Regions from separate parts of the Rouxiella sp. Mn2063 genome, predicted to be linked through region 2. Evidence: predicted binding sites of a transcription regulator. Region 2 holds the regulator's gene; the other holds the start of a gene.
What was found. The regulator LexA, encoded in region 2, represses DNA repair genes until DNA is damaged. The targets are predictions, from matches to a motif close to TNCTGTATGTACATACAGNA.

Region 1 (15,918 bases), on a different contig from region 2:
CCGATGTATCTTGAAAATGTAGACATTGTCGGTTTTCGTGGGATTAATCGTTTATCTCTGCGGCTGACCCAACCAGTGCAGCGCGGCGCTGGCCTGAATACCCCGCCATTTTCCGGCGATCGTAGTGATTTAATGACAGTAAATACTAATACTGTCTTAATCGGTGAGAATGCATGGGGCAAATCCAGTTTGCTGGACGCCTTAACGTTATTATTATCGCCAGAGCCGCAGTTATATTGTTTTAAAGAGCAGGATTTTTATTTCCCTGCCGGCGAGAAAGCGTCAAAACAACGTTATCTACATGTGGTTTTTACTTTCTGCGAACATCATCCGGGGCAGCATGCAGCTCCGCGCTTTAATCCGTTATCTCCGGTGTGGGTTAAATGTGACGATCGGTTAACCCGTATTTATTATCGTCTGGAAGGAGAGTTGGATGACGATGGCAGTGTGCTGACGCTGCGGAGCTTTTTAGCGGCCAATGGTGAACCACTGGCGTTGAAAAGTATTGATCCCTTAGCGCTGGCGCTGATTAAACTCAACCCGGTGTTGCGTTTGCGAGATGCCCGCTTTATTCGCCGCTTACGCAGTGAAACTCTGGCACCCCATCTGGCGGATAATACGGAGCAGCTGGCAAAACAGCTTGACTCCCTGACCCGTGAATTAATTCATAATCCACAATCATTGACCAATGCAGAATTGCGCAGTGGGCTGGCGGCGATGCAGCAGCTACTCGAACATTATTTCTCGGAGCAGGGCGGCGCAGCACACGCGCCTTGGCAACAAAAACGTTCGGGGCGGGCGGAGAGTCGTCAGGCTTGGCGATCTCTCGGTAATATCAATCGCATGATCGCCGAACCGACCAGTCGCAGTATGAGAGTGATGCTGCTAGGAATGTTTTCGACGCTATTGCAAGCTAAAGGCTCGGTTGTTCTACATCCTAACGCACGCCCGCTATTGTTAATTGAAGATCCCGAAACACGCTTACACCCGATCATGCTTTCGGTGGCGTGGGGCTTGCTCGATCAGTTGCCGCTACAGCGCATTACCACCACCAATTCTGGTGAGCTGATATCGTTGGTTCCGGTCGAGCAGATTTGCCGTTTAGTTCGCGAATCAGGCAAGGTGGCCGCTTATGCTATTGGTCCGCAGGGGATGAGTGCAGAAGATGGTCGGCGTATTGCATTTCATATCCGTTTTAACCGACCGTCGTCGCTCTTTGCCCGTTGTTGGTTATTGGTTGAGGGAGAGACAGAAGTCTGGCTGCTTAATCAGTTAGCCCGGCAGTGTGGTTATCATTTTGAGTCGGAAGGCATCAAAGTGATTGAGTTCGCACAAAGTGGCTTACGGCCTCTGTTACGTTTTGCCAGGCAAATGGGGATTGAATGGCACACATTGGTCGATGGTGACGAGGCTGGCAAGAAATACGCGGCGACGGTGGCGAGTATGGTTTCGCAACACGATGATATTTTGCGTTATCGCCTAACCGCGCTTCCTGCAACGGATATTGAGCATTTTCTTTATCGTGGCGGCTTTGAAGATGTCTATCGGCGCGTAGCAGCATTGCCTTACAATGCGCCAATGGCACCACGGCGGGTGATTGAAAAAGCCATTCACCGTAGCTCAAAGCCTGATTTAGCGATCGATGTTGCGATGGAAGCAGGGCAGCGTGGCGTTGAATCTATTCCTCCGCTACTAAGGAAAATGTTTTCCCGCGTGGCTTGGCTGGCCAGAGGCCGCGCGGATTAAATCATATTGATGAATCGTTAATATCGATAAATAGCTAGTATCAAGACGTTGTTAATAATGCTTAGAGCGTCGCGCCACTGGTAAATTTGTTACGGATTTCTGTTTCCATATTATCGAGCAATTGATAACGACGACGATATTCGGCACGTTTTTTACTGGCGATACTTTCCAAAGGTTTATGGGTTATGCGCAATGGCAGACGGAAATAGCCTTGTTCCGTCTGTTCGCCCCCTAAGGTTTCCCAAAACGAATCATAGTCGGCAAACATCATGTTTTTACGCTTTTTATAACGCCAGCTCGTATAGATATGTGTCGCATTGCCTACCGCGAAGACCTGCTTCATCTCCATTTTTTCTGCCATTAGCAATAAGGCTTCCATCAAAATACGTTTTGGGAACAGACCGTGGCAGGCTTTAGTGGCATCTTGAATGGCCTGATGCTCAATATTGCCATCAGAACCCTGAAGCGCGCCAATAAACAGCGTGGGCTGTCCCTGATAATCGATAAAAGAAAACGTTACTTTTGCCAGCGCCTGGTCCGCGGCATTGACAAACATCATCGTGGCTTCACCTTCTTTATCCAGATGACTAATGGCATTGAAGGTGATGCGATAAATCTGCTCGCCTTTGCCTTCAAGGTTAGCGATAGGTAGTACTTGTTTGCTCAAATGCCCACGTTGCAGCTGCAGCGGTAGACGTTGATTAATATAGTTGTAGTGCGCACAAATGCTTTGTAAGGCCATGCTACGGCTAAAATTAGCGGACATATAAGGCCGATGTAGTTTGACCGGCAGGGTTGGCTGCGCGCTCAAAATTTCATTACTTTGCGGGAATTGAGCAAGGTTATTGAGCAGCACCAACGTCGAACGTGGATAAACGAGCGAGCGGCCTAAAAATTTCAGTCGATAGCTCAATTTTCTCCAGTTTTTATTCGGCGTGAGTTGCCCGCTGACCAGTGCAGACATGAGATTCAGGCCAGATGCCGGCTTTGGTGAAAGAGAAGAATAAGATATTGATGACATTCTTTAGGGGCTCAAATAATTAATAGTAAAAATTCTATTAATGTTATTTAAGCAAAAGGAAAATAAACCAAAAGACAACGGCAACTTTCTTTACACACAAAGAGTTACACTTGTTGATGAATGGTTTACGAAAATCAAACGTAACGGTTAAGAATTAAAATGAAGCAAATAAAACAGAAGGTTGCATTATTAGCGTGAAGTTTTTTTTCTTCGGGACTTGAAGAGTATGGGTTCCTACCCCATAAATTAAAACGTCAGCCAATAAATGACTGACGTTTGATAGAGGTATTGATTGTCGGCGGTATGCGGATGTTGGTCAAACCACCGCTGCAGTTTCCACCGGAATAATAAGGCTGGCATGATTTCCTTTAGGGCCTTCATGAACATCAAAGTTAACCTGTTGGCCAGCTTTGAGTGTGCGGTAACCTTCCATTTGGATAGTTGAGTAGTGGGCGAAAATATCTTCTCCACCATTCAAAGGACAAATGAAGCCGAAACCTTTAGCGTTATTGAACCATTTAACCGTACCTGTATCCATGCTTGTACATCCCTCTTACTGACGATTCTGGTGATTAAAAAGAGATAAAGTCAGGTTGAGGTGAGTTGTAAACCAGCAGAGGATAGTGGTTAAAACTCACCCAACGCATGAATTTACACTCTAGTGAATTAGGTCTGGACGTCAAGAGAAGGGGATTTGTCTTGGGGGAGCAGTTAGCTAAAGTTTGAAGTAGCTAACGCTATTGGCTTCGCTCAATAGCATTTAATCCGAAGTTTTGAGTGAAAACATATGATGTCAACTACGGTAAGGGCGGTGGAAAAATGATAAAATATGTTAATAACAGCGACGATCTCCGGCTTAGTACGAACTGAATTCTATTTCGTCACTTGGCGGATCCCGCAATCAAAAGCAATGCACAAGGTGATGAGCAGGCGATGGGTGACAATCAAGGTTGGATGAATTTTGAACACTTGGCGGCGGATAAACAAAAGGATGCGCTAAAGCCGCCATCTATGTATAAAGTTATTATTAACAACGACGATTACACGCCAATGGAATTTGTGATTGACGTACTGCAAAAGTTCTTTTCTTATGATATTGAACGTGCAACGCAACTGATGCTTACTGTGCACTATAAAGGGAAAGCTGTTTGTGGCGTCTATACCGCCGAAGTAGCCGAAACCAAAGTCGCACATGTGAATAAGTACGCTAAGGAGAATGAGCATCCGTTGCTGTGTACGCTGGAAAAAGCCTGATTAAGGCAATCTAATTTGGGGAGGTGCCTATGCTCAATCAAGAACTTGAACTCAGTCTCAACATGGCGTTCGCGAGAGCCCGCGAGCACCGGCACGAGTTTATGACAGTGGAGCACCTGCTGTTGGCGTTGCTTAGCAACCCGGCTGCTCGTGAAGCGCTTGAAGCCTGTACGGTCGATTTAGTGGCCCTACGCCAGGAATTGGAAGCCTTCATTGAACAAACGACACCCACTTTACCTGCGAGTGAAGAAGAGCGAGATACTCAGCCGACGCTGAGCTTCCAGCGCGTGCTGCAACGTGCGGTATTCCACGTTCAGTCATCGGGCAGAAGCGAAGTTTCAGGCGCTAACGTATTAGTGGCTATCTTCAGTGAGCAAGAATCCCAAGCCGCCTATTTGCTGCGTAAGCATGATGTTAGTCGCCTTGATGTGGTGAATTTCATTTCCCACGGTACGCGAAAAGATGAAACGGGTGGCCAGGCTCCGAATAATGCGGAGAACCCGGTTAATGAAGAGCAGTCGGCAGGGGAAGATCGTATGGAGAACTTCACCACAAACCTCAACCAGTTGGCGCGTGTTGGCGGTATTGATCCGCTGATTGGTCGTGATAAAGAACTGGAACGCGCTATTCAAGTGCTGTGCCGTCGCCGTAAAAATAACCCGCTGCTGGTGGGTGAGTCAGGTGTCGGTAAAACGGCTATTGCCGAAGGCCTGGCCTGGAGAATCGAACAAGGTGACGTGCCAGAAGTGATGGCCGATTGTACTTTGTATTCTCTGGATATCGGTTCACTGCTGGCTGGAACCAAATATCGCGGCGATTTCGAAAAACGCTTTAAAGCGTTGTTGAAACAGCTTGAGCAAGATAAAAACAGCATCCTGTTTATTGATGAAATCCATACTATCATCGGTGCCGGTGCGGCTTCTGGCGGCCAGGTTGATGCAGCTAATTTGATTAAACCTTTGCTGTCGAGCGGTAAAATTCGCGTGATAGGTTCAACGACTTATCAGGAATTTAGCAATATCTTTGAGAAAGACCGTGCGCTGGCACGTCGCTTCCAGAAAATCGATATTACTGAGCCGTCGCCAGAAGAGACTATCCAGATCATTAACGGTCTGAAAACGAAATATGAAGCGCATCATGATGTGCGTTACACCGCCAAAGCGATCCGCGCTGCGGTTGAGCTGTCGGTAAAATACATCAACGATCGTCACTTGCCGGATAAAGCGATTGATGTCATTGACGAAGCGGGGGCGCGTAGCCGCCTGATGCCGGTTAGCAAACGCAAGAAAACCGTCAATGTTAGCGATATCGAAAGCGTCGTGGCGCGTATCGCTCGTATTCCGGAAAAAACCGTATCGGCAACGGATAGAGATGTGCTGAAAAACCTGGGCGATCGTCTAAAAATGCTGGTCTTCGGACAGGATCCCGCGATCGAGGTGCTGACTGAAGCGATCAAAATGAGCCGTGCTGGTTTAGGTCAGGATCATAAGCCTGTGGGTTCATTCCTGTTTGCTGGCCCAACCGGCGTTGGTAAGACAGAAGTGACCGTCCAGCTGGCGAAAGCATTGGATATCGAACTGCTGCGCTTTGATATGTCGGAGTATATGGAACGCCACACCGTGAGTCGTTTAATTGGTGCGCCTCCAGGATATGTCGGCTTTGATCAGGGCGGGTTGCTGACGGATGCGGTGATCAAACATCCTCATGCGGTGGTATTGCTTGATGAAATTGAAAAAGCGCACCCAGATGTCTTTAACCTGCTGTTGCAAGTAATGGATAACGGTACGTTGACGGATAATAATGGCCGTAAAGCTGATTTCCGTAACGTGATCTTGGTGATGACAACCAACGCTGGCGTACGTGAAACTGAACGTAAATCTATTGGCCTTATCCATCAGGATAACAGCCCGGATGCGATGGATGAGATTAAGAAAGTCTTCTCGCCAGAGTTCCGTAACCGCTTGGATAATGTGATTTGGTTCAACCACTTGTCAACCGAGGTGATTCATCAGGTTGTCGACAAATTTATTGTCGAACTGCAAGCACAGCTGGATGCGAAAGGCGTGTCGCTGGAAGTTAGCGAAGAAGCGCGCAACTGGTTGGCGGTCAAAGGCTACGACCGTGCAATGGGCGCACGTCCAATGACGCGCACCGTGCAGGAAAACTTGAAGAAACCACTGGCTAACGAACTGCTGTTTGGCTCATTGGTTGATGGTGGTTCAGTGTCCGTAGCTTTGGATAAAGCCGCTGATAAACTGACTTATCACTTCATGAGTGCAGAAAAATTGAAAGCTGAAGGCGCCGTGCATTAATAAGCTCGGGTGCTGATAGAAATGAAAAAGGCGATGGAAACATCGCCTTTTTTGTGTCTGTAGGTTTGATAAAGTACTACAAAGTCTGCTACTAAATTGCGGAAATCACAAAACGCCCTTACCTGTAATAGGAAGGGCGAAGAGGAGTAACCTCATGTATCGCCAGATAATCAGCGATGAGTCAGCCGATTAACGGCTACGGAAGACAATGCGGCCTTTGCTCAGGTCGTACGGGGTCAGCTCTACAGTGACTTTGTCGCCCGTCAGGATGCGGATATAGTTCTTACGCATTTTACCGGAGATGTGAGCGGTGACCACGTGCCCGTTTTCCAATTCAACGCGGAACATGGTGTTTGGCAGCGTATCAAGTACGGTGCCCTGCATTTCAATATTGTCTTCTTTGGCCATCGAGTCCTCTAGGTTTTACTACCATAGTTTTTAACCGGCAAGATAATGCCGAAAAACCCACATTATGTAAAGAGTGTTGGTATAAACCGCATCCATTCCCTATTCCTTCATGGGAACGGCAATTCAACGTCATGTGGGGGTAAGTCTTGTGGCAACCAGCATTCTGGCCGCAACTGGCGTTGCGAAAACCCTGATAATTGCTGCAAAAATTGGCGACGTGGTATCTCGCGTACACCCAGCGACGCAGTGTGAGGGTTGAGCACCTGACAGTCAATCAGTTCTCCTCCATTGCGGGTAAAATGTTGGCAAAAAACCATCAATGCGCATTTTGAGGCATTTATTTTACGGCTAAACATTGATTCCGCGCAAAAAAGCTGGCCGACAGCAACACCATATAAACCGCCAATTAGCTCATCACCGTCCCATACCTCAATAGAATGTGCTTCTCCCATCTCATGCAGCTGTTGATAACCTTTTATCACCTGCGGTCCGATCCAGGTACCTTCGCTCCGATGCTCTGCACAGGCGCTAATAACCTGATTAAATGCCTGATTAAGGCTATATCGATAAGTGGTTTGGCGCAGGAAACGACGAAAACTACGGCTAATGTGGCGCTCATTAGGAAAAAGTACTGCTCGAGGATCGGGAGACCACCACAGAATCTGCGCACCAGGTTCAAACCAGGGAAATATTCCGCGTTGATAAGCTGAAAGCAAACGAGCAGGCTCTAAATCGCCGCCTAACGCCAGCAGGCCGTTTGGTTGACGTAAAGCCAGCTCCGGGTTAGGGAAGTTGACTGAGTTCGCTGGAAGCTGTATCAGACGCATAGATTTCCTTGTACACGGGCATCATTGCCCGCCTAGCCATATTTTAATTAATGAAACTGTGCGTCATTGGGCCACATTGTCGTGATTACGGCGTCATGCTGCCGTCAATCGGTTTATGTCGCTGTAAATAGCGAGCATAGCGGCCGGTGATGCTCACCAGTTCGGCATGCGAACCCTGTTCAACAATATGTCCTTCTTCCATGACGCAAATTTGACTCATTTTATCCAGGCCATGTAGCCGGTGAGTGATCAATATTAGCGTTTTATCGGCACAACAGCGTTCGATCAATAATAAAATATGACGTTCGGTTTCTGCATCCAATCCTTCCGTCGGCTCATCGAGTATCCAGAGCGGTGCGTCATGCAGCAAAGCACGAGCCAGTCCCAGGCGGCGTTGCTCTCCTCCTGATAGCTGACGTCCCCCTTCACCCAACCATGCGTTCAATCCTTCGTCTTCCAGCAACTGCGGTAACTCAACCTGTTGTAGTACCTCGGTTAAACGAAGGTCACTACTATCAGGCGCTGCCATTAGCAAGTTGTCGCGCAGGGTTGTGTTAAAGATGTGAACACGTTGGCTCACCACCGTCATCATCGATCGCAACGTTGCTTCGTCATATTGCGCGAGCGGCACGCCGTTGAGGCTGATTTCGCCTTGTTGTACATCCCAGGCTCGGGTAATTAACTGGGCAAGCGTCGATTTACCACAACCGGTTTGGCCCAATAGAGCAATATGCTGGCCTGCGGAGATATCAAGGTTAATATCTCGCAATACTGGCAAAGGCTGCTCTGGGTAAGTGAAGGTTACCCCTTTAATTTGTAAATGGGCTTGGGCTGCTGCATTTGGGCCTTGTTCAGGGAAGCTGACAGCAGGTTGCGTATTGATGATCTGACTTACCCGGCTGGCGGATGCCACGACCTGACCAAGGTGTTGGAAAGCGGTAGCAACCGGGCCTAATGCTTCAAAAGCGGCAAGCGGGGTAAAGACAAACAGCGCAATTAGCGCCCCTGGTTGCGAGGTGGTAGCAAGGCCGCCGCTTGCCATCCACAACAGCAGTGTCACGGTCAAACCAGAGGCGGCAATCATCAGTGCTTGTGATACTCCCCCCAATTTGGCTTGCTGCTGTTGACGGTGCAGCCAGCGTTGTTCTGTCTCGTCCAGCTGTTGTCTGAAGCGAGGTTGAGCATCGAATACCACGAGTTCGGCCTGACCTTGCAACCAGCTATTTAGCTGGGTGCGGTACTCGGCACGCAACTGAGTAAGCTCTGTTCCAATCGGTTTGCCCTGACGATAAAAAACCACCGGCAGCAATACCAGCAGCGCCAGCATAATAACTGCCAGCGTAATAGCCAGTTGGATATCCAGCAGGCTTAAGCCAACGGTAACAACGATGATCACTATCAGTGCGGTAATTAACGGTGACAATACGCGTAAATAAAGGTGATCGAGCGTATCAACGTCCGCGACCAAACGGTTGAGCAGCTCAGCCTGACGGAATCGGGCTAATCCACCGGGAGATAATGGCAGGATTTTCTTAAAAGTATAAACGCGTAAATGGGCTAATACGCGGAAGGTGGCATCATGGCTGACCAATCGTTCGGCGTAGCGGCCGGCAGTTCGCGCAATAGCCGCGCCACGCACTCCTGCGGCGGGTAACATATAGTTAAAGCTGTAAAGCCCAGCTAATCCTGCGAGCGAAGATGCGGCCAGGAACCAACCCGAAAGGCTGAGTAATCCAATGCTGGCGAGCAAGGTGACGATAGCCAGAATCACGCCGAGTGTCATACGCCCGGCATGGTGGCGATAGAGTGCCAAATAGGGCAGTAATACTTTCATGATTACAGCTCCTTTCCGCGTTGATTGAGCAAATGAGCAAAGGGACCTGATTGTGCTGCTAACTGCGCGTAACTGCCTTGTTCGATGACTTTCCCTTGCTGCATCACCCAGATCTCGTCGTAATCGACAGTCGATTCCAATTGATGAGTGACCATCAATGTCGTTTGCTGGTAAGAGGCTTGATTAAGTGCAGACATCACTCGCTGCTCACTTTGAGCATCCAGACTGGCAGTGGGCTCATCGAGTAATAATAATTGGCAAGGGCTCAGCAAGGCGCGAGCTACCGCAATGCGTTGCGCCTGGCCAACGGAAAGTCGCGCTGCGCTATCGCCGAGTTCCGTTTCCAGCCCTTGTGGCAGCAAGGCTAAAAACTCACTGACATAAGCGCGTTCGATCGCTGATTGCAGTTGTTGTTCTGAGGCATCAGGCTGACTGAGCAGAATGTTGGCTCGTAGAGTTTGTTCTGGAAGATGCGGGTTTTGCCCAACCCAACTGAGGTTTTTTCGCCAATCGGCAGGCAGAATATCGCGCAGCTCTTGCCCATTAACGCTCAGAGATCCTTGATAGGGGAGAAAGCCGAGTAGCGCATTGATAAGCGAGCTTTTGCCTGCGCCACTTACGCCAACAACGGCAACGCGTTGGCCAGCGCTTAAGGTAAAGTTCAGTGGTCCAGCGAGCGTTTTACCTGAAGGCGATAGGATAACCAGATTATCAGCATGCAGCTTGACCGATGAAGATGGCGATAGCGCTTGCGTTCCAGTGCCGCGTTGTTCGGTTTGTGCACTCAGGAAGGTTAACAGGCTTTCTGCTGCGCCGACGGCCTGCGCTTTAGCATGATAAAACGTACCGAGATCGCGCAAAGGCTGGAAAAATTCCGGCGCCAGAATCAAGACTAAAAAACCGGCAAACAATGTGACGGGGGTACCATAGCTACCAAAATTCAGTTCGCCCAAATAGGAGAAGCCAAAATAAACCGCGACGATGGCAATTGATAGCGACGCAAAAAACTCTAGCACTGCCGAAGAGAGAAAGGCGAGGCGTAATACGTCCATCGTGCGGGCACGAAAACTCTCTGTCGACGCTGTAATCTGCTGGGTTTCGGCGTCAGCGCGATGGAACAATCGCAAGGTGTCCAGCCCGCGTAAGCTGTCGAGGAAGCTGCCGCTTAAACGTGCCAAAGCGGCGAAATTGCGTCTATTCGCATCGGCGGCTCCCATGCCTACCAAGGCCATAAACAATGGGATAAGCGGGGCGGTGAACAGTAAAATCAGCCCTGCGGCCCAGTTAATCGGGAATATGCTGATCAGAATTAATAATGGAATGATCCCTGCCAATGAGATTTGTGGCAGGTAACGGGCGTAGTAATCCTGCATATCATCAATTTGCTCAAGGATTAATGTAGCCCAGCTGCCGGCGGGTTTACCTTGGATCCACGCAGGACCGAGCAGATGTAAGCGATCCAGCACCATTTTGCGCATTTCTTCGCGGATCACCCTGCCACAAATGAAACCGACGCGTTCTCGCAACCAGGTAATCACTGCACGTAGTAAAAAAGTTAACGCTAAAAAGAGGAAACCTTGAATAAGGGATTCACGTGGAGTGTGGCTAATGATCAAACTGTGGAGTAAGCCCGCTAATAACCAAGCTTGCGTCAGAATCAGTAAACCAGAAAGCAGGCCCAACATCATAGACAGGCGGATCCAGTTTCTCGCTCTGGAACTTTGTTGTTTTAGCCAGCGGATAAGTTCTTGTTGTCGAGTTTTATTCATCAGGCATCCAGTCTGCGCAGTCATGACCGGTGTATGGCGCTTACGTCGGTCAAAAGTGACATACGAATAAAGCAGGGGATCAATGCATCCAACAACCCTGATTCACGCTCGTATGGTTAAAAAATATCGCAAAGGCGACACTATCATCCCTTACTTTCCATGCGGAAAAGCCTGCGTATAGTACAGGGCTAAGAGGTTACTTAAAACAGCTAGCTGAAAACGGTTGCATCGCTCAGGGAAATAAAAGCTTTCAAAAGAAGAAGGCACCTTAGCCGGTGCCTTCTTAAAATCTAACGCTAAAACAGCGGTTGCGATTATTTTACAACGGCGTTTGCTACGCCATCGAGATAGCGCTCAGCATCTAGCGCTGCCATGCAACCGGTACCCGCAGAGGTAATAGCCTGGCGATAGATGTGGTCCATTACATCGCCTGCTGCGAAAACGCCCGGGATGCTGGTTTGGGTTGCATTGCCCTGAATACCAGACTGGACTTTGATGTAGCCATTTTCCAGCGCCAGTTGCTCGCCAAAGATAGCGGTATTTGGGCTATGGCCGATAGCAATGAACATACCTGCGACATCAATTTTGCTTAGTTCACCGTTGTGAACATCACGTAAATTAGCGCCAGTCACACCCATGTCATCACCCAACACTTCTTCCAGCGTTTTGTTGGTATGCAGCACAATATTGCCGTTACTCACTTTTTCATTCAGACGGTCAATAAGGATTTTCTCTGCACGGAAGTTTTCACGGCGGTGAATCAAGTGAACTTCAGAGGCGATGTTGGCCAAATAAAGTGCTTCTTCAACCGCGGTATTTCCGCCGCCAACAACCGCGACCTTCTGATTGCGATAGAAGAAACCATCGCAAGTCGCACAGGCAGAAACCCCTTTGCCTTTGAAAGCTTCCTCAGAAGGTAAGCCGATATAACGCGCTGAAGCGCCTGTCGCGATAATCAACGCGTCACAGGTGTACTCTTCGCTATCGCCAAACAAACGGAACGGGCGATTTTGCAGCTCTACGCGATTAATATGGTCGAAGATGATTTCGGTATTAAACTTCGCTGCATGTTCATGCATGCGCTCCATCAGACCTGGGCCTGTCAAGCCTTCTGGGTCACCTGGCCAGTTTTCAACTTCGGTTGTGGTGGTTAATTGACCGCCTTTTTCAATCCCTGTGATCAGAACCGGATTAAGGTTTGCACGAGCGGCATATACAGCAGCGGTATAACCTGCTGGACCTGAACCTAAAATCAATAGCTTACTATGTTTAACCGTGCCCATGTCTACTTCTTCTCCAGGTTGGCTGAGGACTTAATTAAGAGGGATTGTAGGTAAAACCGCAGCGTAAAAAAAGTAAACTCGGCTGTTCTTGACGATTAATCTAATTGTTATTAGCGATTGGTCTGATAGCCATTGGGAAATTGTCTATTAATGATTAGTCGTTTATCTGATAGATAGATTGTGAGGTTTCGCTAAAATTGTGCTTTCTGGCCCGGTATGTGGTCAAGAATATAGCAAAAGAGAAATAAATTTTTGTTACTGAACAATGATGAAACATAGGCCAAAAAGACGTTGTAACATTTCAATCTGGCATGTTCTTCTGATTTTGCTTCTTTTGCTTTGACAATCCGCTGTGCATTTGCGAAAACATCAGGGGAGAAGAAATTTATCGCCTCTCGGTGACTTGAAATAATACGATGTGGTGCTATATCGACCAAAATAGTCTTGGCTTGCATGTTTTTTGAGCGTTCAAATGATGTGCAATAGAGATAATCTGTTAATTTCTTGGTGATATTTCTTCTTTCAGCTTAAAGGCAATGAAATACGTTTCCTTAGACAGGGTTGACGTATGTAAACAGGGCGCCAAAACCTAAAACAAACAGGTCTTCGCTAGATAAAAACCTCAATACATTGAAGTCAATTGAGATAAAGCAATAGCATGGATGAACAGCAGAGAGACAATAATAATGGTAGATAATAAAAAACGTCCGGGAAAAGATCTCGACCGTATCGATCGTAACATTCTGAACGAATTGCAAAAAGATGGGCGTATTTCAAACGTTGAGCTTTCAAAACGTGTAGGGCTATCGCCAACGCCTTGTCTTGAGCGTGTTCGTCGTTTAGAACGCCAGAACTTTATTCACGGTTATACTGCGTTACTCAACCCACATTATTTAGATGCGTCATTGTTGGTGTTTGTTGAGATCACGTTGAACCGTGGTGCGCCAGATGTGTTTGAACAATTCAACGCAGCGGTACAAAAACTTGAAGATATCCAAGAGTGTCATTTGGTTTCCGGGGATTTCGACTACCTGTTGAAAACTCGTGTACCTGATATGTCTGCTTATCGTAAATTACTCGGTGAGACCTTACTTCGTTTGCCGGGCGTTAATGACACCCGTACTTATGTCGTTATGGAAGAAGTGAAACAGACGAATCGTTTGGTCATTAAGACACGATAAGTAAAAGGTGCAGGTGCAAAACCTTCTTATTTTAGCTACACTCCTGTTTATCTATACAGCCTCGGCGTTGAGACGTGCTCTCGACGTCCGAGCTATTTCAGTCCACAGGAACCTGGAGAGCCTTTCTTGAGCCAGGAATATACAGAAGATAAAAACGTTACCTTAAATAGACTCAGCAGCGGTCGCCGTATCTTAGAGGCCGTGCTGGTTGTTATTGCGGTATTTGCCGTCTTCTTGATGGCAGCGTTGCTTAGTTTTAATCAGTCCGATCCGAGCTGGTCTCAGACTTCGTGGCATGGCCCTATCCATAATTTGGGTGGGGGCGTTGGTGCATGGATTGCCGATACATTATTCTTTATTTTTGGTGTTCTGGCGTACGCGATCCCTATCATCATCCTTAGCCTTTGCTGGGCCGCCTACCGCAATCGTGAACAACGCGAGTATGTTGATTACTTTGCACTGGCATTGCGCCTGATCGGTACCTTAGCCCTTATTCTCACCTCGTGTGGATTAGCTGCGCTCAATTTTGATGACCTTTATAACTTCACCTCGGGTGGCGTGATAGGCAGTTTGTTGAGCACGGCGATGAAAACCTGGTTCAATAGCGTAGGCGCGACACTTGCGCTGCTGTGTATCTGGGCCGCGGGGTTAACGTTATTTACTGGCTGGTCGTGGTTGGTCATTGCCGAAAAAATTGGTGCCGTCGTCTTGGGCACAACGGCCTTTGTGACCAATCGTTCTCGTCGTGATGACCATTATGAATATGATGAGCATGATGATGACGGCTATGACGATGAACCACCAGTACGTGCATCTGTACCAGAAAAATCTAAGGCTCTGCCTTTAGGCGCTGCTGCGGCTTCGCTGGCGGCCAGTGCCAAACCTGCGGCTGATGAACTTGATGACGTGCTATTTTCTGCGCCTTCATTGACGACGGCAGCACAACCGGCACATGAATCTACGGATTTTGCGCCTGTTGCGCCATCAGTAGAAAGCGAACAGCCGGCCGAGCTGCTTCATCAGCAGCCTGTACAGCAGATGCCGCCGTTAGAACCACAGCAGATGCCATCATTGCAGCCGCTTCATCAAGCAACGGTACAGCAACAGCCTGTAGAGCCTGAAACTCTGAGCATCGCCGAACCTATTCGGCCGCCGCTATATCGTTTCGAAATCCCTGAAGAAACGCCAGTACTGCGTACTGAACAAACGCAGCCATCGATCAATACGGTTCAGCCATTCAATACAGCTCAACCATTAAATACAGTTCAGTCACCAAATTCGAGTCTGCCACAAAATACGGAGCGACCATCAGTCAATACGGTGGCGCCTGTTGTTGATACGACCGTCGACGATGATGGTCCACGTATGGGCAATTGGTCTCAAGCCATTGAGTCGACACATGAGCGCTCGTCGTCTGGTTTCAATAGCCCGCAGATTGATAGTGGTGCCGTCAATAGCTTGGCCGCTACCGCAGCGTTGGCAACAGGTTTAGCTAAGGCTGGGCAATCGTCCGAGTCTAGCAATCTATTTATGCCGGCATTTAACGCGTTCAGCGATGGTAATCCGCAGGTTAAAAAAGGTGATGGGCCACAGTTGCCACGACCTAATCCAGTGCGGCTGCCGACGCGGCGTGAATTGGCCTCTTATGGTATTAAACTGCCTTCTCAGCGTTTAGCTGAGCAGCAGGAAAAAGCGCAAGCAGCGCAAGCAGCGCAAGCGTTGAAGGCTCAAGAAAATGAGCAACTGACATCGCAAGTTGATGAGGACGAAGCGGCTGAGCAAGAGCAAGCAGCATTAGCACAAGCTTTTGCCGCGCAGCAGCAGCAACGTTATACACAGACAGATAGCGACGCTAATGTTCATCAACAAAATGGTTATGAACAAAGTAGTTATGAACACGGCAACCAAGAATCCGCTGACGATGAACCGATTTCAGCGGAAGAAGCGGCTGAACTGGCGCAACTGCGTGAAGCCTTTGCTGCGCGTGAACAGGCTCGTTATCAGTCTGATAACCTGCACGTTGATAACACTCAGTCTGGCGTGAGTCATGCCGCTTCCTATTCGCAAGATTCTTATTCGGCGCATAACATGCGTCAAGAACCTGCGGCGGCGACGTGGCAACAGCCGTCACAGAGTGATGCGCCGGAACGTTTTGATACTAGTGAGTTGCAGAAAGTCATCGATCACGAAGCATTCAATTTCTCGCCGATGGCTGATTTGATTGATGATTCACCGGTTGAGCCGCTGTTTACGCTATCGTCTGCTGCGGAAGATAAAACACAT
Region 2 (15,918 bases):
GCAATTTCGTTCGCTACCGAGATCATCTGACGAACAACGGCACGTTCACGGACGATATCTGCATAAGCCCCGATGTTCGCCGCACTTGGCGTATTTTTTGATAGTTCGGCCAGATAAGCAAAACCGCCGACGGATTCCAGCTCGGATTTCTGTTCCAGAGATTCCGATAAGGTAATCAGGTCGATAGGTTTGCTCATCTCTAGCAAACGCTGCATTTCGGTGAAGATAAGTCGATGTGGACGGCTAAAGAAGTCGTTACTGACCACCCTTTCAGCCACGTTATCCCAGCGCTCGTTATCCAGCATCAACCCGCCTAACACGGACTGTTCCGCTTCCAGCGAGTGCGGGGGAAGTTTCAATCCTTCCATCTGGCGATCGCGGGGTTGCTCGTTCGGTTTAGTCGTTGGTTTTTTTGCTGCTGCCATGAATGGATTCTTTCCTACTCTGAATAGCCTGCGTGGAAACGTCTGCCTGCCTGTTGCGACGAACGATAATAACGCGTCAGTATACTCAATTATATTTCCTTGTGATGAGTCATTTCTAAATGGTCTTAGCGACGGCACGGTTGTATCTAGATCAGGGTACTTAATTAGCGTAGGTTAAAATCAACACCAAACAGTGAGGAGCAGTGATGGCTAAGCGCATTCAATTCGCCACAACCGGTGGCCCGGAAGTCCTGCAATATGTTGATTATCAGCAACAAGATCCAACAAGTTCAGAGGTTCAGGTCGAGAATAAAGCGGTAGGGATTAACTACATTGATACCTATGTGCGTAGCGGCTTGTATGCAACTGCCTCCTTCCCCTCTGGTTTGGGAACTGAAGCTGCCGGCGTGGTCACTAAAGTCGGCAGCGCCGTCAGCGGGTTCAAAGTTGGCGATCGCGTGGTCTATGCCCAGGCAACACTTGGCGCATATAGCCAATTACACAATGTACCAGAAGATAAAGTGGCACTGCTGCCAGACAGTATTAGTTTTGAACAGGCTGCCGCCTCTTTCCTGAAAGGATTGACCGTACAATACCTGCTGCGCCAAACCTATCAAATCAAACCCGGCGAGATTTTTCTATTCCACGCTGCTGCCGGCGGTGTTGGTCTAATTGCCTCGCAATGGGCAAAAGCGCTGGGTGCAAAGTTGATAGGTACCGTCGGTTCCGATGAGAAAGCCCAACGTGCTAAACAGGCTGGTGCCTGGGAAACCATTAACTATCAAAAAGAAGACATTGCCAGCCGCGTTGCAGAGTTAACGCAAGGTAAAAAAGTTGCCGTGGTTTACGATTCGGTGGGTAAAAGTACTTGGCAGGATTCTTTAAACAGCTTGCAACGGCGCGGCTTGTTAGTGAGCTTTGGCAATGCTTCCGGTCCAGTAACGGGTATTGACCTGGCAATCCTTAACCAGAAAGGCTCACTGTATGTGACACGCCCTTCGCTCAATGGATACATCACCAACCGCGATCAATTGACGGCTGCCAGCCATGAGTTGTTCTCATTAATTGCCAGTGGCGATATTAAAATTGATGTGCCGGAGACGCAAAAATTTGCCTTAGCCGATGCGCAGAAGGCGCATGAACTGCTAGAAAGCCGTGCAACACAGGGTTCCAGCCTGCTGATCCCTTGATGCAAAAATGCAAAAAGGCTCCGATTAAGGAGCCTTTTTGTTGTCTTATATTCAATCTTACTAACTTGCTAGTTCAAATGAATGAAAGACCTTACTGCTTATTTGTAGGTTACTGCGAGGTCGATTTGCAGATGGTGTCGCTTAAGCAACTATTTTGTATCTTGCAAACCGGATGAAAATGTTTGTCCAAGCAATGAAACGTATCCTAACAGCCTAGAATGTTAAAAAATATGGTTAAGCGCTAAGAATAGCGTTTTATGTTCTAAGCTGTGATCCATTGCACATAAGTAAAAGTTATCTCTACAAATTTGCCCCTATGTGTAATAGGGAAAACTGTTTACCTTATGAAAAATAGCCTTTTTATCCATAGCTGCTTTATATTCACCGCGCTTATTTGCATCTCAAGGCAAGCGTCTGCCTTTATAACGAGGCAATTCAGGCTGCCTGAAAGCACGATAAAGCCAAACCACTGCGACCGCCAATACCAACCATGGCAACATTTTTATAACAACTGCCAGCAGGCCTCCCAACATCATTAGCGCAAAGGCCACCACGAGTGCCGCAATCATCCCCAACAGAGAAATGCCGGTCAGTAACAGCATAAAGAAAAAGCCCAAAACAAATAAAATTTCCAACATGGCGTGCTCCTCAGGTGCAAAAAATTACACGTTATAACCATGCAAGGTATTACAAGAAACATGCCAGAAGAGATGAAAATATAGTGCGTTGATTTATAAGAAGTTACCGCTTATTTATTCTATAAACAAACAAGCGGAGTTGGTCAGGTTGACTAACAGATAGTGAATTACACTTCGAGCGGCGATTTTTTCGGCTGTGCAACCAGCGATAGCGCCTGTTCAACCACATCAATACCGGCGCCTGGTTTATGCGCATTCTCACTCAAATGGCGACGCCATTGACGCGCACCCGGAATACTTTGGAATATGCCGAGAATATGGCGAGTGATATGGCCTAAATACGTACCTTTGGATAACTCTGCCTCAATATAAGGATAGAGCGCCCGGATAGCCTCTGGCCCGGTTAACGGCGCAGCCGTCGAACCAAACAGTTCTCGGTCAACGTCGAGCAGAATACCTGGGTTCTGATAAACCTCGCGTCCTAGCATCACGCCATCCATATGTTCGAGGTGCTGTTTCGCTTCATCTAGTGTTTTAATGCCGCCATTGATCGCCATCGTCAGGTGAGAGAAATCACGTTTGAGCTGATACACACGCGGATAATCTAGCGGTGGCACTTCACGGTTCTCTTTTGGGCTCAGGCCAGACAACCAGGCTTTGCGAGCATGAATAATAAAGGTGTCACAACCACCGCGTTCAGAGACTTGGCCGATGAAATCGCATAGGAATTCATAGCTGTCCATATCGTCAATACCGATACGTGTTTTCACGGTGACTGGAATAGACACCACATCACGCATCGCTTTGATGCAATCAGCCACTAATGTAGCCTGCCCCATCAAACACGCACCAAACATGCCATTCTGCACGCGATCGGACGGGCAGCCGACGTTCAAGTTGATCTCATCATATCCCCGCGCTTCAGCTAATTTAGCGCAGTGTGCCAGGTCCGCAGGGTTGCTGCCACCGAGTTGCAGTGCAACTGGATGTTCTTGTTCGCCGAAGGCCAGATAATCCCCTTTGCCGTGAATAATCGCCCCTGTGGTCACCATTTCGGTATAGAGCAACGCTTCACCACTTAATAGACGATGGAAATGGCGGCAGTGGCGATCCGTCCAGTCGAGCATCGGCGCAACGGAGAAACGCTGAGCGCTATATTTATCAGTATTTCCCACAATAACGCCCTTTATATCTAATGGTTTAAGTTCCATATCTTATTAATTTTATGAGTTATTTTACATCTTCTGATACTTACTCCTATCCATTTCATCAGGAGGCAGTAAACAGAAATTGTTGAGTTGGCCTATCATAGCATAGAGAACTGCCCTGGCGGTGGCACCTCACAATGATGGATTCATCATTGATATTGCTAACCCGTCATACCTTCAATATGAAAGGTTGTTAGCCGCAATGACTCGGCTCATCCGTGAACTTCGCCCCAAAAGGGCCGCTACAAGCAGCGATAAATCTGCTCCTGGCAAATTTATCGCCCATCCCAGTTATTTAGTTATATAAGCTCCTAAGAACTATCTCAGTTGCCGACTACCTGTAACTGAATGTTTCTTGGGTATAATAAGATTTATTATTTTTTCTACATCTGTTAATATGCGAAAACTTGTCCACCAAAGCAATAATACAAATAATTATTGCAAGACCATCATTTAAATATGCTGTTTTTTCAGCAAGGAATAATTAAAGATTGGTGTCGGGGATAATGTAAAAAACGAGCACGTTATTAGTGTAGATTCAATGGAATGAGAAGATTATTACCTATGGAAAGACTAAATGGCCGGTTTATCCTGGCCTTAGCGACAGCTATATTATTTTCAATTATTGTCGATACCTCTTTTGGTTATTCATTAAGAATAGGCTATGCAATAGCAGTATTTTCACTATTATTATCCACAGCAAAGCACTCTTTGTTATTCGGATTATTATTAATTTTCATCACTATAACCTCAGTACTATATAGCCCTATTGCATACATGTATGGTACACCAAGCATCAATATCATTGTATCAGCTCAAAACACAAATATTAATGAAAGTTATGAGTTTTTAAAAAACCTCCCTTTAATATACCTTACCCCAGCCCTATTGTTAATAATAACATCTTATATAACACTCAAAAATAGAAAGTCTCTAATAATAAAAAACAACACAATATCACTCGCAATATTCATATTAATAGTCATATTCACCCCACTAAAGAGTTACTTAAAGTCAGGAGTTTTACATATCCACGATGTGAAATTTACTTTATTTCGTTTTTGTAATGATTTTTATAATTCATATGAGTCCATTGCTTTATTTAATGAGAAGATGGTTTTTTTAAAGTCTCTGCCATCAGAATGGTCGCCATCAAAACCTAAAAATGATTACGATACTTATATAATAGTGATAGGTGAAAGTGCTCGTAAAGATTTTATGCATTCCTATGGCTTTCAAATAGATAACACGCCCTTCACAGACTCAATGAATGGTTTGATTTTCAAAAACTATATATCTGCTGCTGGCTCTACACAAGCATCGTTATCAACAACATTTTCACTTAACAAAGGCGATGAGATTGAACAACAAAATAATATTATCAGGCTTGCAAAAAAACAGGGGTTTTATACTTACTGGATTTCCAATCAAGGGAGTATTGGAGGAGATGATTCGATAGTTTCTTATATCGGACAACAGGCAGACAGTTTCACTTTTCTTAAAAAAGGTGAATATAACACACAATCGTTCCCTGATACTGATTTACTCGTTCCATATCAAGCTGCGATCTTGAACAATAATAGTAAAAAGAAAAAACTTATCTTTATTCACATAATGGGGTCTCATCCTAACTTTTGTGATAGAACCGATAATAAATATGATTATTTTTACGAAAATGACAAATTATCCTGTTATATTCAAAGTATAAAAAATACGGACTATTTATTGTCAGAAATCACCAAGATTGCTGATAGGAACAAGAAAAAATGGACCATGTTATACTTTTCTGATCACGGTCTAAGTTTTATGTCTGCCAAAGGAACTAGAAACCTCCAGCATAACGACAAATATAAACAGAACTTCCAAGTGCCTTTTATTGTTACTTCATATGATGCCAAAAGCAGAGTGACAATTGATCAACTACGCTCGGCATTTGACTTTTTAGGATTATATTTACAATGGACGGGTTCAACTGACCCATTATTACCAGTGGAATGTAATTATCTTTCCAAGATGAATTGCAAGAAACAAATAAAAATAAAAGATTTTAATAACAACGTTAAAAACTATATGTCACTTATTGACGAATAGCCAATTCATCAAAAAAGCCATCATCTTTGATGGCTTACATTTGCGCCTATATTTGTATGGACACAAAGCTGGCTTATATAGTGAATAATAAAGTCAATCGCTAATAGATTTATATCCTAAAGCCAGGCAGGCATAAGTCTCACTATGTCACAGAACACAAAAACAGAGTGTAGCAACCAAACTGTGTGTCGCCAGGGTATCGGCGATTGTCTCGAAACATGTTAAAATCTGAGCTTACTTTGTGCAGAGAGCAAATCATGAATTCATCCCACTCTGAAAACCTGCTTAAGCAAGCTGAACGTCTGTGCCTACAGCGTAATGTTCGGCTAACGCCACAGCGGCTCGAAGTGCTTCGGCTGATGATCCAACAGCCTGGGGCGATCAGTGCCTATGATCTGCTAGATTTACTACGCGTTGTGGAACCTCAGGCTAAGCCACCAACTGTTTATCGCGCGTTGGATTTTCTGTTGGAACAAGGTTTTATTCACCGCGTAGAATCAGCAAACAGCTATGTGTTGTGCCACCACTTTGAAGAGCCAAGCCACACTTCAGCTCTGTTTATTTGTGACCGTTGTGGGTTAGTAACTGAAAAAACGACGGAAGGCATTGAAGAACGTTTAGCCACGCTTGCTAATGATTCTGGCTTTGCTCTGCGTCATTCCGTCGTTGAAGCGCACGGTTTATGCAGAGAGTGTTCGGTAGTAGAAGCTTGCGATAGCAAAGAACATTGCGATCACGACCATAGTATTAACGTTAAAAAACGTTAGTTATAGGGATAATTTTCGCTAAGTGTCAAAATCGCTGATAATACGCAGCGTATTTGTTATACGGCACGTTATAAACGAAAACTCACCTTTTACCCGCCATATTTCAAGTTGTAGGGTGGTTGGCTGCAGTGACTCTGCTCATCCGCGAGCCTTGCCCCAAAGGGGTCGCTGCAAGCAGTGTTCAAATCTGCTCTTGACAGATTTGTCTGTCGATTGCCGCCTACCTTCATCTCGAAGTTTATTGGGTTTATTTACAAAGGTGAGTTCTATAACAGGAAACTAGACATTAATACCGCTTGGTATTAGATCCAGTTACCGTTGCGAATAACGCCAACCGCAAGCCCTTCAATACTGAAACTCTGCTCGCGAAGGTCAACCACGATAGGCTCGAATTCGCTATTTTCAGGCAGAAGCTGCACGGTGTTGCCTTGTTTCTTCAAACGTTTAACCGTGACTTCATCATCAATGCGCGCAACGACCACCTGGCCGTTTCGCACATCCTGCGTTTTATGCACCGCCAACAGATCGCCGTCCAGAATACCAATATCACGCATAGACATACCGCTAACACGTAGCAAGAAATCGGCGCTTGGTTTAAACATACTTGGATCGACTTGGTAGTGGCCTTCGATATGCTGAGTTGCCAGCAGCGGCTCACCAGCGGCAACACGCCCAATGAGAGGTAAACCTTCTTCCTCTTCCATCAGCAAACGAATACCACGTGAGGCGCCAGAAACAATTTCAATGACGCCTTTACGTGCCAGCGCTTTGAGGTGCTCTTCAGCTGCGTTAGGAGAACGGAATCCCAGACGCGTCGCGATCTCAGCACGGGTTGGCGGCATACCGGTGCTAGAGATATGATCACGAATAAGGTCATAGACCTCTTGTTGTCTGGTAGTTAATGCTTTCATTCCGCCCCCTGGTTGTTTATACAGTCCAGCTGTGAGTATATACAGCTAATCAGGCAATGAAAACCTAAGAGTGAATAAAAACAGGGATTAACCTGCGAGCCATCTCACAACCAGCGCGGTAATAAGATAGCCAACCAGGTAAAGACAGCAAAAATGAGCGTAATAAATACCGCAGCCGATCCCATATCCTTGGCACGCCCTGACAACGGGTGGATTTCCGGCCCGATTCGGTCAATAGCCGCTTCTATTGCGCTGTTTAATAATTCAACCACAACAACTAAAAGCGCGACGCCAATCAATAAAATGCGCTCTGTAGTACTCACATCGAGCCAAAATGCCAGTAAGATAGCGACAAGGACGACAATCGCTTCTTCACGGAATGCAGCTTCATGCTTCCAGGCTGCGGTCAGCCCTTTAAGAGAATAACCAGCGGCTTTAATTATTCTGGTTAATCCAGTCACTTGATTTGCCATAACTTATCCGTCCTAATTGGAAATTGCAGGTATTCTAGCCTGTATCGCCAAACCTATCACCACGGATCTCAATTCAAGTTTCTGGTATCCTTGCGGCGAAATTGCTAACAAGAGGCTTCATCTTTTTATGTCAGGTTGGCGTAGACTTTATTATACCCTATTGAATTTACCGCTAAAATTGCTGGTAAAGAGCAAGGTCATTCCTACAGATCCTATTACCGAGTTGCGTTTAGATACCACTCGGCCGATCGTGTACGTTTTGCCTTATAACTCCAAAACCGATTTATTGACACTACGGGCACAATGCCTGGCGCTAAATTTGCCCGATCCCCTTGTTCCTCTGGACATAGATGGCGTGCAATTGCCAAGCCACGTGTTTATTGGGGAAGGCCCGCGCGTTTTCAGCTATTACAAGCCGAAAGAAGAGTCGGTAAAACTGTTCCACGATTATTTGGACTTACATCGTAATAATCAGAATCTAGATATCCAACTGTTGCCGGTATCGGTAATGTTTGGCCGTTCCCCTGGCCGAGAAAGCCAGGAAACGCCACATTTACGCGTCCTGAACGGCGTGCAGAAATTCTTTGCCGTGCTGTGGTTAGGGCGAGACAGTTTCGTGCGCTTCTCCAATACTGTGTCCCTGCGCCATATGGCAACGGAACATGGCACGGATACCATTATTGCGCAAAAACTGGCGCGCGTAGCGAGAATGCATTTCTCTCGTCAACGTCTGGCTGCCGTAGGGCCACGCATACCAGTGCGTCAGGATCTGTTTAATAAACTGTTGGCGTCTAAAGCGATTGAAAAAGCGGTCGAAGAAGAAGCACGCAGCAAAAAAATCACCCATGAAAAAGCCAAGCAAAATGCTATCGCGCTGATGGAAGAGATTGCCGCGGATTTCAGCTATGAAGCCGTGCGTTTGTCCGATCGTGTTTTAAGCTGGACCTGGAACCGGCTGTACAAAGGTATCCACGTTAATAACGCTGAACGTGTGCGTCAGTTGGCGCAAGATGGCCAGGAAATTGTCTATGTGCCCTGCCATCGCAGCCACATGGATTACCTGCTGCTTTCTTATGTGCTCTACCACCAAGGTCTGGTACCACCACATATTGCGGCCGGTATTAACCTAAACTTCTGGCCAGCTGGCCCGATTTTCCGCCGTTTAGGTGCGTTCTTTATTCGCCGGACATTCAAAGGCAACAAGCTTTATGCAACGGTATTCCGCGAATATCTCGGCGAGCTGTTCACCCGCGGCTATTCGGTAGAATATTTTGTAGAAGGTGGCCGTTCACGCACCGGTCGTTTGCTGGAGCCGAAAACCGGTACGCTGGCGATGACCATTCAAGCTATGTTACGCGGTGGTTCGCGTCCGATCACGCTAGTCCCTATCTATATCGGTTATGAACACGTGATGGAAGTGGGCACTTACGCCAAAGAGCTGCGTGGGGCGACCAAAGAGAAAGAAGGCTTTATGCAGATGATCAACGGACTACGCAAACTGCGTAACCTCGGTCAAGGCTACGTTAACTTCGGCGAGCCCCTGCATTTAACGCCATATCTGAATCAAAAAGTACCGCAATGGCGTGATTCTATTGACCCTATCGAAGCACATCGCCCAAGCTGGTTAACGCCAACGGTGCAAGATATCGCCGACAAAATCATGGTGCGTATTAACAATTCGGCAGCGGCCAACGCGATGAACTTATGTTCAACAGCGCTGCTGGCTTCACGCCAACGTTCTTTGACTCGCGAACAGCTTACTGAACAGCTCGACTGTTATTTGCAGCTACTGCGCAATGTGCCTTATGCGCCTGATTCAACCGTGCCAGAACTCACGGCAAATCAGTTGCTTGAGCACGCGTTGAACATGAACAAGTTCGAAGTCGAGAAAGATAATATTGGCGATATCATTATTCTGCCGCGCGAACAGGCAGTGCTGATGACCTACTATCGCAACAATATTCATCATCTGCTGGTGCTGCCGTCATTAATTGCCAGTATGTTGATTCATCATCAAAAAATCAGTCAAAGCGAGCTGCTGCGTCAGGTCGAATTGATCTACCCTATGATGAAAGCTGAGTTGTTCATGCATTACAGCAAAGAACAACTCTCTGATGTGCTCAATGTCTTGACCATCGAACTGGCCCGCCAACAACTGATTCATCTTAATGGTGAAACGCTGTCGCTTAACCCGGCCCGTATTCGCCCACTGCAACTGCTGGCGGCTGGCGTGCGTGAAACGCTACAACGCTATGCGATTACGCTGTTCTTACTCAGTAGTAACCCGAGCATCAGTCGTGGAGCGCTGGAGAAAGAGAGCCGGATCATGGCGCAACGCTTATCGGTCTTGCATGGTATCAATGCGCCAGAGTTCTTTGATAAAGCCGTATTTACTACGCTGGTTGGTACGCTGCGTGACGAAGGCTATATCAATGATATCGGCGATGCGATCCCTGAGCATACCGGTGAGCTGTATAGCATTCTGAGCGATTTGATGTCGGCAGAAATTAAGCTGACCATAGAAAGTTCTGGTATGCCTTCAGAGTTGCCTCAACCTGAAGCACCGCTGACAGAAACCAAGATTGACGTTCGCGATACCGATCATTAATCGTTAAGTCGCAAATAAAACGCCCGGTGACAGCTCATGTCTACCGGGCGTTTTTTTATCTCTCTTGCCACGCGATTTGGTCGCCAGATTGCTACGCGGGGATGCTCATCAAGATACCGATAAACAACACCAGACCCACATAATTATTCTGGCGGAAAGCTTTGAAGCACGCATCGCGGTCGCGTTTAGCGGTCATTTTCTGCTGGTGAACAAACAGTGCACCTGATAATAAAACCGTCCAGTAAAACGCTGATTCCAGATGCGCTAGGTGGCCGACTGCGGCTAACAGCAACAGCATGACCACTTGCAGAATACCGATGATGATATTGTCATAACGACCAAAGAGGATAGCGGTAGATTTCACGCCAATTTTTAGGTCGTCATCGCGGTCAACCATTGCATACTGGGTGTCATAAATCAGTGACCAACAAATATTCGCGGCAAACAGTAGCCAGCAGACCAAAGGTAAAGACTGACTGACTGCAGCAAAAGCCATTGGGATTGCCCAGCCAAAAGCCGCACCAAGTACCACTTGTGGCAAGTTGCTAACACGCTTTACGAAGGGATAAATCCACGCCAGTGCTAAACCAACAAACGAGAGCAAAATCGTCATGCGGTTGAGCGTCAACACTAGGCAAAACGAAATCAGCACCAAAGTGATAAATAATACTTTGGCCTGCTTACCGGTGACAACGCCGCTCGCCAGTGGACGATTGGCGGTGCGCTTAACATGCCCATCGACTTTTCTATCGGCGTAATCATTAATGACGCAACCGGCCGCCCGCATAAAGAAAACACCAAGGATGAAAACAATTAGGATCGGTAACGGCGGCAGCCCGCCGCTGGCAAGCCATAATGCCCATAAGGTTGGCCACATCAGTAACAAGGAACCTATCGGCTTATCAATGCGCATCAGCCGACAATAATCACGCCACGGTCCTTGAGTGAAACTCTCTAGCATTACTTTATTCCCCTGCTTCTAATTGATCTGGCTCCACCTGATAGAGTGGGGAATCAGGAAGAAAAATCTCAGTGAGTAATAACGGTTTATCCGATAAGCGCAAACGTGAACGACGCGCCCAAAGCCCACGATCCTCAAGTGCGAGCACGCCAAGGTGAATATAGTCGCGGGTCAAATTATTACCACTAAATAGATAGCGGCCAAGCGGCACCGTACCTAAATCCACCAGCGCTTGATCTTCGCCGGTTAGCGTTTCTACCGGAATGACGGTACGTCCCAACAGAAAAGGTTGCCCATCGCCACAGAGCACAACTTCACGCAGCCAGTAACGTTCGCTTAAGGGGAGTTGCTGGGCTTCGTTCTCACCTAATTCCTGGCGGTTAATAAAGCCTTCAAACTGCGGTTCAATGGTTACCGTCACGCCATGTTGTTCAAAACGGCGGGTCATAGAGCCTATTTCCATAAGCCAGTCGATAACGTCAGCAGGAACATCTTGAGCGTCTTCTAGCCAGTGGATCGGTGGCTGTGTTGACGATGGGGTTGGTGATTCAGACATTGACGAACTCCGTAACGAGGCAAAACTGCCCTCGATTAATCATCTGCTCGCATTCTAACGCAGAAAGGCCCGGTGGTAATTGCCACCGGGGAAAAACATTCCTTCATAACATCATCTTTTATTCACGGCGTAATCTTTCACTATTAGCCAGGAAGAGTGTGATAACCAAGATCAGGATGGCGAAAGAGTACAGCAACGTATCTAAAGGGCTAGTGTGGTCGACAATGATCAAACGGATAATCGCCGTAATACCGATATAAATAAAATAGCGTAGTGGGAAGTGGTATCCCGAAGAAAAATACTTGACGATCAGTGCAATAAACTCGAAATACAGGAAGTAAGTAACGATGCCTTCGATCAATAAATAAGACGAAGACTCATCATTTTTAAGAAAAAGGACTTGCCCTAAATGATAGGTTTCTCGCCCAAGAAATAGCGTCAGAATAACCGTCAGGCCCAGTAAAAAAACATTCAAAATTTTCTGCATAATGCCGGAAAGCATCATTGCCTGTTTTGACCCTGCCATGTGATCCATATCCCATTTTTGTTATTAGTCTCGGCAGAATACCACAGCTTGTTTGGGGAAAAATGCTGAACCTGCTCATAAATCTGAATGGTTGGATTACTGTTTATAAACAAAAGGGCCAACTCAAAAGAGTTGGCCCTCAAGGCACTTTAGCTTATGACATCATTGTCTTAAAGAAGACATTGATGCATTACGCACGCCAGTTTTTGAAACGGTTAATCAAACCGTTAGTCGAGCTATCGTGCGCATTCACCTGCTCGTTGCCGGACAATTCTGGCAGGATACGGTTTGCCAGCTGTTTGCCCAACTCTACGCCCCATTGGTCAAAGGTGTAGATATTGAGGATAGCGCCCTGAGTAAAGATCTTATGCTCATACAGAGCAATCAACGCACCCAGGCTATAAGGGGTAATTTCACGCAGCAAGATGGAGTTAGTTGGGCGGTTGCCTTCAAAGACTTTGAACGGTGCAACGTGCTTAACGTCTTCTGGTTTTTTACCCTGCTCAGCAAACTCAGCTTCGACAACATCCAGTGATTTACCAAATGCCAATGCTTCAGTCTGCGCGAAGAAGTTAGACAGCAGTTTCGCATGGTGGTCGCCCAAGGCATTGTGGCTAATCGCAGGTGCGATAAAGTCACAAGGAACCATTTTAGTCCCTTGGTGAATCAACTGATAGAACGCATGCTGACCATTAGTACCAGGTTCGCCCCAGATAATTGGGCCAGTCTGGTAATCTACTGGGTTGCCGTTACGGTCGACGTATTTGCCGTTGGACTCCATATTTCCTTGTTGGAAATAGGCTGAGAAACGGTGCATGTATTGGTCATATGGCAGAATAGCTTCGGTTTCTGCACCGAAGAAATCGTTGTACCAAATACCGATCAGTGCCAACAACACCGGCAGGTTTTTCTCAGCTGGCGTTTCAGCGAAGTGTTTATCCATCGCGTGAGCGCCGCTCAGCAGTTTTTCGAAGTTCTCAAAACCAACTGACAGAGCAATCGACAGACCAATAGCTGACCACAGAGAGTAACGTCCCCCTACCCAGTCCCAGAATTCAAACATGTTGTCGGTATCGATACCGAACTCTGCCACGGCTTTACCGTTGGTAGACAGCGCTGCAAAGTGTTTAGCAACGTGTTTATTGTCACCGGCAGTTTTCAAGAACCAGTCGCGCGCGCTATGGGCGTTCGTCATGGTTTCTTGAGTGGTAAACGTTTTAGAAGCCACCAGGAACAAGGTGGTTTCTGGGTTCAATGGTTTCAGCGTTTCGGCAATATGGGTACCGTCAACGTTAGAAACGAAATGCATGTTCAGGTGATTTTTGTAAGGGCGCAGCGCCTCGGTCACCATGAAAGGGCCAAGGTCTGAGCCACCGATACCAATATTCACCACATCGGTAATGGTTTTGCCGGTATAGCCTTTCCACTCACCGCCAATCACGCGATCGCAGAAGCCTTTAATTTTTGCCAGTACCGCATTCACTTCTGGCATGACATCTTTGCCATCAACAACGATTGGCGTATTGCTGCGGTTACGCAACGCAACGTGCAGCACGGCACGGTCTTCAGTGCGGTTGATCTTCTCACCAGAGAACATCGATTTGATGGCATCTTGCAACTGAGTTTCTTTCGCCAGCGCCTGCAGTTTATCCAATGTCTCACTGGTAATACGGTTCTTTGAGTAATCCACCAGCATCTGATCGTCAAACGTTGCTGAGAATTTGGAGAAACGATCGGCATCTTCAGCGAAAAGCTGACTAATCTGCACATCTTTCATTTTATCGAAATGCTGCTGCAGCGCCTGCCAGGCAGCGGTTTGGGTAGGATTGATATTTTTCATAGCAATGCTCTTTGGCTGGAGAATGAAAGTAACGTTACGATTTTTAACTCAACTTTCCGGATTGTATCCCTTTATACGCAAGTTGAGATGCCTTTTCTTGCGATAGGTGATAACTCTGAAACATCATTACTAAAGATAATAATAGATAAACAAATATTAAAATGTCGTGAACACGCGGCCTAGACCGTTGACAGATGTTTAATAACCCGTTATTTGTAGGCGCCTAACTTACACCAATGTGTTGTAAGCCAGAAGAGGCGCGTCGCTCAGGCAGTGTATCGGAGGAACCGTATCCTACGAAGATGCATGATGGGGTGTGACGCCGAGGTCAATAAGCTCACGGAGGGCTGCTGATCGACCGCAGGGGCTGAATCCTCTGGGTTGCCACTGCGGATGCTTGAAGAGCATTCGCCAAGGTGGAGCGCTTCTGGGTGTATCGTAGTATCTCTACGCCTGCTCCCGTTTCCCGCGCTTCCCTTGTGTTACCAAATTTTTGGAATATTCCCAATAGACTTCGAGAGCAGCCTCTCTGCAATTTGAAGTATGACGGGTATGGATGGTCGCCAATAAATATGGCATCTCTTACACGAGGTTTTAAATGAATCAAGCAGCATCCCGCAACGTCAATCCGGCTCCCCTGACTCAATGGGTTGTAGCCAAGTTTGGCGGCACCAGCGTCGCGGATTTCGAGGCAATGAATCGCAGTGCCGATGTGGTTCTCTCTAATTCCAATGTACGTTTGGTGGTGTTATCTGCCTCTGCGGGTGTCACCAATCTGTTGGTAGAATTGGCCGAAGGTAAAGAGTCTTCGCGCCGTATTTTCCTGCAAGATGAAATTCGTCGAATTCAATACGCTATTATCGACAAGCTCACACAGCCTGACGTTATTCGTGAAGAAATCGACCGTATGCTCGATAACGTAGCGATGTTGTCGGAAGCGGCTAGCCTGGCAACTTCTCACGCCTTGACCGATGAACTGGTCAGCCATGGCGAGCTGATGTCCACGCTGCTGTTCGTCGAAATTTTACGTCAGCGCGCGGTGGCCGCCGAATGGTTCGATGTGCGTAAAGTGATGCGTACTACCGACCGCTTTGGCCGCGCAGAACCAGATACCAGCACCTTATTTGACCTGTCTGCTCAGCAACTGTTGCCACGTATACAAAATGCCATCGTGGTGACTCAGGGCTTTATTGGCGCAGAAGCCAAAGGCCGCACCACCACGCTCGGTCGTGGCGGTAGCGATTACACTGCAGCTCTGCTTGGCGAAGCCTTAAGTCTGGCACGCGTCGATATCTGGACTGACGTACCAGGAATTTACACCACCGACCCTCGTGTGGTGCCAGCGGCGAAACGCATTGACCGCATTGCCTTTGAAGAAGCCGCTGAGATGGCAACTTTCGGTGCCAAAGTCCTGCATCCAGCCACCTTGCTGCCTGCGGTACGTCGCGGTATTCCTGTTTTTGTTGGCTCAAGCAAAGATCCAGCGGCCGGTGGCACTATGGTGTGTAATACCACCGAAAATCCACCGTTATTCCGGGCGTTAGCTCTGCGTCGTAAGCAAACGCTGCTGACGCTACACAGCCTGACTATGCTGCATTCACAGGGCTTCCTGGCGGAAGTGTTTGGCATTCTGGCTCGCCATAATATTTCAGTAGATTTGATCACCACCTCAGAAGTCAGTATTGCACTGACGCTCGATACTACCGGTTCAACTTCTTCAGGTG

Region 1: the regulator LexA is predicted to act here: its motif matches at 13,677-13,696, upstream of ACL9RG_RS05700 (DNA translocase FtsK 4TM domain-containing protein).

What each region holds. Positions count from the first base shown of each region.
Region 1 is NZ_JBMOUD010000003.1:46,409-62,326, forward strand. It holds gene ACL9RG_RS05645 (DUF2813 domain-containing protein) at 4-1,746, shown strand; gene ACL9RG_RS05650 (VirK/YbjX family protein) at 1,808-2,710, opposite strand; gene cspD (cold shock-like protein CspD) at 3,084-3,305, opposite strand; gene clpS (ATP-dependent Clp protease adapter ClpS) at 3,701-4,021, shown strand; gene clpA (ATP-dependent Clp protease ATP-binding subunit ClpA) at 4,051-6,333, shown strand; gene infA (translation initiation factor IF-1) at 6,523-6,741, opposite strand; gene aat (leucyl/phenylalanyl-tRNA--protein transferase) at 6,849-7,568, opposite strand; gene cydC (heme ABC transporter ATP-binding protein/permease CydC) at 7,654-9,402, opposite strand; gene cydD (heme ABC transporter permease/ATP-binding protein CydD) at 9,405-11,171, opposite strand; gene trxB (thioredoxin-disulfide reductase) at 11,486-12,454, opposite strand; gene lrp (leucine-responsive transcriptional regulator Lrp) at 13,141-13,635, shown strand; gene ACL9RG_RS05700 (DNA translocase FtsK 4TM domain-containing protein) at 13,762-15,918, shown strand, end outside.
Region 2 is NZ_JBMOUD010000004.1:399,716-415,633, forward strand. It holds gene dnaB (replicative DNA helicase) at 1-425, opposite strand, end outside; gene ACL9RG_RS09330 (quinone oxidoreductase) at 632-1,615, shown strand; gene pspG (envelope stress response protein PspG) at 2,017-2,253, opposite strand; gene dusA (tRNA dihydrouridine(20/20a) synthase DusA) at 2,421-3,428, opposite strand; gene ACL9RG_RS09345 (phosphoethanolamine transferase) at 4,026-5,552, shown strand; gene zur (zinc uptake transcriptional repressor Zur) at 5,810-6,319, shown strand; gene lexA (transcriptional repressor LexA) at 6,622-7,230, opposite strand; gene ACL9RG_RS09360 (diacylglycerol kinase) at 7,335-7,703, opposite strand; gene plsB (glycerol-3-phosphate 1-O-acyltransferase PlsB) at 7,831-10,311, shown strand; gene ubiA (4-hydroxybenzoate octaprenyltransferase) at 10,403-11,272, opposite strand; gene ubiC (chorismate lyase) at 11,277-11,828, opposite strand; gene psiE (phosphate-starvation-inducible protein PsiE) at 11,947-12,354, opposite strand; gene pgi (glucose-6-phosphate isomerase) at 12,545-14,194, opposite strand; lysine riboswitch at 14,439-14,629, shown strand; gene lysC (lysine-sensitive aspartokinase 3) at 14,793-15,918, shown strand, end outside.